DNA from 2 places in the Synechococcus sp. CS-1326 genome. Region 2 is predicted to be linked to the other one. Evidence: predicted binding sites of a transcription regulator. Region 2 holds the regulator's gene; the other holds the start of a gene.

Evidence for each region. Region 2 encodes NtcA, which controls nitrogen genes in cyanobacteria. Its sites were predicted from a motif close to GTANCNNNNGNTAC; they were not measured.
Region 1: KQ307_RS01735 (MSMEG_0572/Sll0783 family nitrogen starvation response protein) is a predicted target of NtcA. The motif match lies at 2,743-2,756, and genes of this name have one in related genera.

What each region holds. Positions count from the first base shown of each region.
Region 1 is NZ_JAHLYV010000009.1:9,339-14,015, reverse strand. It holds gene KQ307_RS01750 (alpha/beta fold hydrolase) at 1-367, opposite strand, end outside; gene KQ307_RS01745 (fatty acid desaturase) at 364-1,344, opposite strand; gene KQ307_RS01740 (MSMEG_0569 family flavin-dependent oxidoreductase) at 1,320-2,651, opposite strand; gene KQ307_RS01735 (MSMEG_0572/Sll0783 family nitrogen starvation response protein) at 2,818-3,300, shown strand; gene KQ307_RS01730 (Nit6803 family nitrilase) at 3,303-4,352, shown strand; gene KQ307_RS01725 (MSMEG_0568 family radical SAM protein) at 4,345-4,677, shown strand, end outside.
Region 2 is NZ_JAHLYV010000012.1:169,903-174,579, forward strand. It holds gene pth (aminoacyl-tRNA hydrolase) at 1-85, shown strand, start outside; gene KQ307_RS04395 (DUF3146 family protein) at 123-380, shown strand; gene KQ307_RS04400 (resolvase) at 377-841, opposite strand; gene KQ307_RS04405 (DUF3084 domain-containing protein) at 838-2,100, opposite strand; gene ntcA (global nitrogen regulator NtcA) at 2,158-2,886, opposite strand; gene KQ307_RS04415 (cob(I)yrinic acid a,c-diamide adenosyltransferase) at 3,121-3,663, shown strand; gene dcd (dCTP deaminase) at 3,668-4,261, shown strand; gene KQ307_RS04425 (hypothetical protein) at 4,311-4,478, shown strand; gene KQ307_RS04430 (UvrD-helicase domain-containing protein) at 4,622-4,677, shown strand, end outside.

The DNA.
Region 1 (4,677 bases), on a different contig from region 2:
TCACCAGGCGTTGCTGGGCGCGCTGGTTGTCGCGGTGGCTGATCACCCAGCCGTCTTCCCGCAATCCCATCGCGCTGTTGCTGGGGCTGCTGGAGCGGCCGTTGCCGAACTGGCTCACCAGCAGCACGCACCACCGCGTCGGGTCGAGGATCGGACCCACCACCCAGTCGATGTCTTCCGGCCAGGCGCCGTAGGAGCTGGGATAGAGCACCAGGTTGGAGCGCTCGGCGTTGAGTGTGCCGTACACCCGGTAGGAGAGCTGGGCCTCGCTCAGCTGCCGGCCGCAGTGGAAATCGAAGCATCCGAGCGCGAAGGATCGGTCGCCGCTGCTGGCCGGGGCGGCAAGGGCGGCGGCGGCGGTGCTCAAATCGCCGGAGCGGGGCTGGCGGCTGGGGCGGGCAGGGCGAGCAGCTGCGGATCAGCCAGAAAGCGGCGGTGCAGCGCCAGGTAGCCGGAATCCAGATGGCGCAGCCGGGGTGCCAGCCAGGGGTGGGTTGCCGGCAGGGCGTGAAACGGCACCGAGGCGAACAGATGGTGTTCGGCGTGGAAGGGCATGTTCCACATCAGCCAGCGCAGCGGCGCCAGGGTTTGGGTGGTGCGGGTGTTGCTGAGCCCATCGGTGCCGGTGTCGCAGCCGCCGTGCTCGGCCAGCAGCACAAAGCGCAGCAGCGGTTGCCCCAGCGTCAGCGGCAGCAGCCAGTGCCAGAGCAGAAAGCCATTGCCGCCCGGCAACGACAGCAGCAGCAGCACCCCGTAGAGGGCCGCCTGTTTCAGCAGCGAGGCGCGCACCGCAGCGGCCGCTTCGGCGGGGATGTAGGGGTTGGCGCTGAAATCGCCACGCAGGCCGCGGGCGTGGCCGCGCAGCTTGGCGGCCCACCAGGGCAGGCCGCTCAGTTCCAGCAGGTAGCCCCAGCGCGTGGTGGGCGGCTGGTCTTCCAGTTCCGGGTCGAGGCCCGGCTGGTGGGTGTAGCGGTGATGCCACTGGTGGTAGCGGCGGTAGAAATCGGCGTTGTAGAAGCTCAGCACCCCGGCCCACCAGGCCACGGCATCGTTGACGGCGCGGCTGGCGAAGGCGGTGCGGTGGCCGCATTCGTGCATGGCGCAGAAGGCGAAGGCCAGGCCCCAGCCGCAGAGCAGCAGGGCCGGCAGGCGCAGCAGCAGGCTGAGCCGCTCATCGCCCCAGACCCAGCCCGCCGCCAGGATCAGCGCCGCATGGAAGAGGGTCTGCAGCCAGCCGGCCCGATCAGAGCGGGCGTTGAGTTGGCGCAGGCTGTCTGCGGGGATCAGGCTGCTGTTATGCGTCGGGATGTCCACGGCCGTCATGAGCCAAGCAATGCCGTGCATTCCAGTTGGTCCTGGCTGCCGTCGCGAGGGCGGAGCCGCCACTCGATCCGCTGGGCGATGTGGTCGGCGTCGCTGCCCACGCCGCAGAAGCGGCCGGAGCCCCAGGTGTGAAGCCACGGCAGGCCGATGAAATAGAGACCTTCGGCTCCGGTGAGGCCCCGCTGGTGCACCGGTTCGCCGCTGCCATCGAACACCGGCACCTCCACCCAGCTGAAATCGGAGTGGTAGCCCGTGCACCAGATCACGGCCGCCAGCGGCTCTGCAGCCAGGTCGAGTCGGCTGCTGCCGGTGTTCGGCGCCGGGCGCCAGCAGGGTTCGTAGGGAGGGTCGTGGGGAACGTCCAGGTCGGTGGCGTCGATGTGGGCGTCGATGCTGGCTCGGATGCGGTTGTAGACGGCATCAGCGCCATCGAGGTTGGCGGCCAGATCGGCGGCGAAGCTCAGCCCCGTGACGGCGATCCCCTCCAGGCGGCCGTGCAGCACCATGCCTTCGCCGGCCCGCTGGCGCAGGTCGATCTCGCGGCCACCGTCGCGGCCGGTGAGGTAGTGATTGGTCTTGTGCCGCACGGCACGGGGATCGTCGTGCGCGTCGATGGGGGTGGAATACACCCCCATCCGCTCCAGCCACTCAACCACGTCCCGGCCGCGGTAGCGCCGTGGGGAGCGGGGTGCCGATCCGACGCTCAGATGGACGCGGCGCCCGGAGAGAAAAAGGTCTTCGGCGATCTGACAGCCCGACTGGCCGCTGCCCACCACCAGCACCGGCCCCACCGGCAGCTGGTCTGGGCGGCGATAGTCGCGGGCATCGAGCTGGAGCACCGTGGCTGGCAGTCGCTCGGCAAGCGGGTGGCGGCGCGGCCGGTGGTAGGCGCCGGTGGCGATCACCACCTGCGCGGCCTCCAGCACTCCGCCGCTGGTGAGCAGCCGGTAGCCGCCGCCGCAGCGCTGCAACCGCTCGACGCGCACCCCTTCTCGGACATTCACCCTGGCGCGATGGGCGAAACGGCGCAGGTAGGACACGATCGCGTCGCGGCCCATGAAGCCATCGGGGTCGTCGCCGTCGTAAGGGAAGCCGGGCAGGCGGCACTGCCAGTTGGGGGTGACCAGGCAGAACGAATCCCAGCGCTGCGCTTCCCAGGCGTGCCCGACCCGGTGCCGTTCCAGCACCAGGGCGTCGATACCGCGTTGCTGGAGGCAGGTGGCCACTGACAGCCCCGCCTGGCCGCCGCCGATCACCACCACCGGAGCGGCGGCCGGCGACGCCAGCGGGGCGGCGTCGGACGAGCGGACTGGGGACGCCACGGACAGGCTGTGATGGAAGTTCATCGTGAGCCGCAGAGCGGCAGGCCGGTGGTAGCGAGCAAGACCAAACTTCCGGCCAGGGCGCCCGGCTGGTTTGGTGCCTGCCGATACACAAGTTCACACACGCCTGGTGCAGGGTCGTGACGCCGTTTCCATGACAGGTCGCTGGTTCATGCCTGAGGTCACCCGCCCCGCCAATCAACCTGGCGATTTCCTCGTGGATTACGAGGAGAAGGTGTTCCCCGATGTGAAGGCGGAACTTGGCGAAAAAGCGCTCATCACCTTTCACACCGTGGCCTTCGAAGGCTCGATCGGCCTGGTGAACCTGCTGCAGGCCAGTCGCCTGATCAACAAGGGCTTCGACACCTCGATCCTTCTGTACGGACCCGGGGTCACCCTCGGGGTGCAGCGCGGTTTCCCCAAGCTCGGGGATGCCGCCTTCGACGGCCATCTCAACTTCAACGCCCGCCTGCAGAAGTTCATGGACCAGGGCGGCAAGGTGTATGCCTGCCGCTTTGCCCTCCAGGCCCTCTACGGCCACGGCGAAGGGGCGCTGATGGCGGGCATCACCCCGGTGAATCCGCTCGATGTGCTCGACATCGTGCTGCTGCACCGCAAGGAAGGCGCCTTCATCCTCGACACCTGGACGCTCTGACGATGAACGGCCCGATCGTCGTGGCCGCCGCCCAGATCCGTCCGGTGCTCTACAGCCTGGAGGGGTCTGTGGAACGGGTGCTGGCGGCGATCAGGGAGGCGGCCGGCCAGGGGGTGCAGCTGATCGTCTTCCCCGAAACCTTCCTGCCCTACTACCCCTATTTCTCCTTCGTGGAGCCGCCGGCGCTGATGGGCCGCTCCCACCTGCGCCTCTATGAGCAGGCGGTGACGGTGCCAGGCCCGGCGCTTCGCCGCATCGCGGCCGCCGCCCGCGAGCACGCCATGCACGTGCTGCTGGGCATCAACGAACGGGAGGGCGGCAGCCTCTACAACGCCCAGCTGCTGATCGACGCCAGCGGCACGCTGCTGCTGAAGCGGCGCAAGCTCACCCCCACGTATCACGAGCGCATGGTGTGGGGGCAGGGCGATGGGTCCGGCCTCACGGTGGTGCCCACGGCGCTGGGACGCATCGGTGCCCTGGCCTGCTGGGAGCACTACAACCCCCTGGCCCGCTTCAGCCTGATGGCCCAGGGGGAGGAGATCCACTGCGCCCAGTTCCCCGGGTCGCTGGTGGGCCCGATCTTCAGCGAGCAGACGGCCGTGACCCTGCGGCACCACGCGCTGGAGGCGGGCTGTTTCGTGGTGAGTTCCACCGCCTGGCTGGATCCGGCGGATCTGGAGCGGATCACCACGGATCCGGCGCTGCAGAAGGCGTGCCAGGGGGGCTGCCACACCGCCGTGATCAGCCCGGAAGGCCGCTACCTGGCGGGTCCGTTGCCGGAGGGGGAAGGGCTGGCGATCGCCGAGCTCGACCCGGCCCTGATCACCAAGCGCAAACGGATGATGGACAGCGTGGGCCACTACAGCCGCCCCGACCTGCTGGGCCTGCGCCTCGATCGCACGCCGGCGCGTCAGGTGCAGGAGCAGGGAGACGGCGGAGCGCCCGCCGCCCTGCCGGCACTGCTGGAGCCGTTTCCGGAGCTGCTGCCGCACCCCCTGGCGGTCGTGCCGCCCCCGCTCGTTTCCCATCCGGAGCCGGTTCCCCATGGCTGACCCCCGCGACCATGCCGCGCTGGCGCGGCTCGTCACCGACCTGCAGGTTCAGGGCCTCGTGGAACCTGGGGTGCCCGGCAACAAGGGTCGCCGCGGCGGTGCCGGCCCCTCCGACCACCGCGCCCTCAGCCTCGATGGCACCACGGTGATGGTGCCCGTCTACAGCAGCGCCGCCCAGCGCTCGCCCTATCGCCTGGAGGCCGGCGCCGCCGGGCTGGAGCTGCGGCGGGAGGCGCCGCTGGGGGTGGCGGTGCAGGTGGAGGCTCCGCCGGAGCCGCGCTTCTACGGCCTGCACACCGCCGACGGCACGCCCTACCGCTCGATC
Region 2 (4,677 bases):
GCTCGACGGGGTGGCCCTGATCCAGGCGCTTGGCTACGAGCGGGCCGGCAACCGGATCAACGCTTTTCAGGCCGCCCCTGCCTGAACGGCACCCTGCCCAGCCTGCCCCGTACGTTGTCGCCGTGAGTCGCCTGCCCGCCACCACCGCCCAGCTGCGGGTCCTGCACCAGAGCTTCAGCCAGAAGCTGCTCGAAGGCGAGGTGGTCGCCGGCGGATTTCAGTGGACCTTCCGCTGGGCCTTCGATCGCGGCGAGCTGAGCGTGGAGCCCTCGCTCGGCCGCGCCCTGATCCAGGACGCGCTGCTGCGCTTTCTGCTCAAGGCCGACTACCAGCTGGAACCCGGCAGCGACTATGCCTTCACCGTGCGGGCCAAGTTTTAGGGGGATGGGGCGACGCCTGGGCCAGGGGAGGGGCGATCGAGGCAACAGTCGAGGCGATAGCCGAGTGTTCGCTCCAGCAACACCTGGGCAACGACATCATCCCAGGGTCGCGGTGGCTGCCGGAGCCCGAGGGGAAGCAGCCGTTGCCAGCCCCGGGCTGGATGGAGCTGCCAGTAGCGCGGCCGGGCGGCCAGGGTGCTGCCCCGCTCATCGACCAACAGCACCGGGCAGAGCGGTTGCAGCCGCTGCAGCCAGGCCTGGCTGCCCGTGCCGTTGCCGAGCACAAGAGCAGACACCTGGCGGCGGCGAATCCAGCTGCTCAGCTGCTGCAGCGTTTCATCCGGACTGAGCACCAGGGCCGCTTCGATCCGGTGGCGGCTGGCATCGGTGCGCACGAGACCGCACTTGCTGCGGCCGGGATCAAGGCCGGCCAGGGGCCCCTCGGCTGGCAGCTCGCTCATGGCCGCCGAGGTTGCACGGAAGCAGCTGTTCCAGCGGCGGTGCCCCCGACCCGACGGAGTTCGAGGAAGATCGGATCAGGGGTGTCTGAATTCCGCACCGCCACGGCTTCGAGCCTGACGCTCTGCCCGCCGGGGCGCTCGCTGAGCTCGCGGCCCAGCCGGTTGAACAGATTCACATCGAACTGAACCCCATCGGCCACCGACCCCTGCCGCTGGGCCCTGGCGAAGGAGGCGGTGAGCAGGAGGTTGAGGCGATTGCGCACCTGGATGGCGGAGAGCTCGTCGCCCTCCAGGGACGTGGTGGCCATCACATCCCCCTGACGGATCACCGTGCGGTTCTGCCGCAGGTCGGGGAAGCCCAGCACCTGGCGCTCCCCCCGCAGCACATTGGCGGCCGAGAGGATGCTCACGACCCAGGAGCCGCCTTTGCCGAGCAACCCCTCCAGCTTGACGATGTCGGCGCGGGGGACCAGCAGGATCTGGCTGTCGGCGGGCTGGCCGGGCAGCACCCGCTCAAAAGCCTTGAGGTTGGCCTGGCGCAGCAGGGCCTCGATCACCGGCCTGGCCTCGGCAGGCCGTTTCAGCGCCACCTTGGCGGTGGCGAGGGCCTGGCCGCTGGTGATCACCACATCCCCCTGGCGCAGGGCGATCAGCTTGGTTTCCAGCCCCTTGAGCTCGGCTTCACCAGCCTTGATCTGCTGCCTGACCCGGGCCAGCTCCGCTTCGGTGCTGCGGATGTCGCGATCGCGGCCCCTGATCTCCGCCGTGAGCCGATCCCGCTGGCTGAGCAGGGCCTGACGCTGGGCCTGAAGCGGTTGCAGCTCCCGCCGCAGCTGCGTGGCCTGCACCTCCACCGAGGCCAGCTGCTGCCGGGCCTGGGCGCGACCCTGCTCGGCCCGCACGACGCCCTGCTGCGCCTGGCGCTGGGCCGTGGCGCTGCGCAGGCGAGCGCTTTCGCTGGCCCCGAGCGCTGCGGTGCTGCGATCCAGGGCCGTGCGCCCTTCCCGCAGCTTCAGCTGCAAGGCATCGAGCTCGAACAGGCCCACCCGGAGGCGTTCACTGACCGCGAGCATCAATCCCAGCGAAATGGCGCTGATCAGGCTGCCGGTGAGCACGGTGATCAGCACGGCCGTGTTGCGCGGCCTGAGGTTGAACAGGCTGAGCCGGGCCTTGCCGATGCGGCTGCCCAGCCGATCCCCCAGGGTGGCGAGCACACCACCCAGCACCAGAAGGGCAAGGATCAGCAGCCAGCCGGACACGGCCCAGTGCAGGGGAATCCAGTATCGACGGCGGACCTCCGCCCAGCCAGGGGGAGATCAGCTGAAGCGCTTGGCCAGGGCCACCGGATCGAACACGGTGATCTTCTTGCGGTCCACCTGGACCAGCCCGGCCTGGCGCAGGTCACCGAGCAGCCTGGTGATGGTGACCCGGGTCGAGCCGATCGCTTCGGCGATCGACTGGTGGGAGAGCCGCAGGTCGATGGTGATGCCATCGGTGCCCGGCACGCCGAAATCACGGCAGAGCACCAGCAGAAAGCTCACCAGCCGCGAGGACATGTCGCGATGGGTGAGGGTTTCGATCATGGTTTCGGTCTGGAGGATGCGGGAGGAGAGCCCCTGCAACAGGAGCAGACCGACGCTGGCGTCCTGCTCGATCGCCCGCCGCACCGAGGTGGCCGGTGCCGCCACCATCTCGACACGGGTGAAGGCCACCGCGTGATAGAAGCGATCGGAGCGTTGGCCGGTGAGCAGGGAGAGCACGCCGAACAGGCTGTTCTCCCGCAGCAGGGCCACGGTGATCTCCTCGCCCGATTCATACACCCTGGAAAGCCGGACGGCACCACGGCGGAGCAGGTAGACCCGCTCGGCCGGATCACCCGGGAAGAAGATCGTTTTTCCCCGCTCCACCGTTTCGAGCGTGCTGCCGTTGAGGCCACGCATCACCTCAAGCAGGGTGGCCGGCCCATTGGCGGGGGGGGGCAGTCCGCCGGAGCTGGGGGGAGGGGTGGTGCTGGTGCGGCTGAATCCGCGCATAGCGCCGACCATGACGGCGGAACAAGTGGCTGGAAGCTACGGAGCGCCCCGGGTGCTCCCTGTATCCGATGACACTAACCACCCGCTTCCGGCCTGTCAGGGCCTGGCTGGGCGCAGCGGCGAAGCGGCGGGCATGAGCTGGACAGCCGCTGGCTGGTACATCTGTTTGCACTAGGGGTGGTGGCAAGCAGCTTGTTTCGGCGGACGGCGCCGCTACATTCAGCATCGCGGTTCTGAAGGGTGTTGATGACGGCCAGCCTGATCAAGCCTTGCGTCGAGGTGCGCCCGCTCCGCTCCGTTCCTGGCCTGGCCCAGACGGAGGGCCTGTTGCAGGTGCACACAGCCCCGTTCCGCGGCAGCTTCGACGGGGTGTTCAGCCAGGCCCTGCGGACCGCGGGGCTCGGCAGCCGGGTGCTGATCAGTCAGTTCCTCAAGGGCGGTGTCGACCAGGGGCCGGAGCACAGCCTCTGGCTCTGCGGCCGGCTGCAGTGGATGCGTCCGGCGGTGCCCGCCTGCCTGACCGAACCAGCCGACGATGAGGTGGAACGGGCTGCGGTCGAGCAGGTCTGGGCCTTCAGCCGCCGGCAGTTGCTCACCGGCGAACTCAGCCTGCTGGTGCTCGATGAGCTGGGCCTGGCGATCGGCCTCGGCTACCTGGAAGCGGCGGAGGTGGAGGCCAGCCTGCGCCAACGCCCGCCCAACCTCGATGTGATCCTCACGGGCCCCTCGATTCCCGAGGGGCTGCTGGCGATGGCGGATCAGGTCACCCAGCTCCGCCGCAACTGCTGACCCCATGCTCAAGTGCGACCGCTGGATCAACGAACAGGCCGCGAGCGGCATGCTCGAACCGTTCCAGGCCACGCTGGTGCGCCACCTCGATGCCGAGAACCGCACGGCGCCGGTGCTGAGCTATGGCTGCTCCTCCTACGGCTACGACCTGCGGCTCTCGCCGAAGGAATTCCTGATCTTCCGGCACGTGCCGGGCACGGTGATGAACCCGAAGCGGTTCAACCCGGCGAACCTGGAGCCGGCACCGCTGCACCACGACGACGACGGCGACTACTTCATCCTGCCCGCCCATTCCTACGGCCTGGGGGTGGCGCTGGAGCTGCTGCGGGTGCCGGCCAACATCACCGTGATCTGCCTGGGCAAGAGCACCTATGCGCGCCTCGGCATCATCGTGAACACCACCCCGGCTGAAGCCAGCTGGGAAGGCCATCTCACGCTGGAGTTCAGCAACTCCTCCGGCGCTGATTGCCGCATCTACGCCAGCGAAGGCATCTGCCAGCTGCTGTTCTTCGAAGGCGAACCCTGCCAGACCACCTACAGCGACCGTGCCGGCAAATACCAGCACCAGCCGGAGCGGGTGACGTTGGCGAAGGTTTGATCTGGATGGAGGGAAGTGGAGAGTTGTGGAGCAGGCTGATGGGGCGTGAGTGTTCCTTCTGTTTAAGGGCTTAGAAGCTGAGAGGGGTGGCCGAATTCCATGGCTTGAAAGTGTGGTTGAAGAAGCCTTTCCTTTAGAAGAGGCCAGCCGGCTTTGTATCATTCTGAAAAGTGGTTATCTGACCCGCGAACCACAATGGCTCATCTCAGCAGACTGACCAAAACCCCTCCAGCACAAGGCGTGCGCGATACTTGTGAAGGCGTTGTTCCTGTTGATTGCAGAAGGAGACCGTCTATGGGGTGTAGTTTGCGGAACTGTCCAAGAACAAGTTAGATTTATCCACGATAACCGGAGTAGCCAATGCCTTGGGACGACAACCTTGACCGCGAATCTCCAAGCTTTTTGCTGGCAAGCTC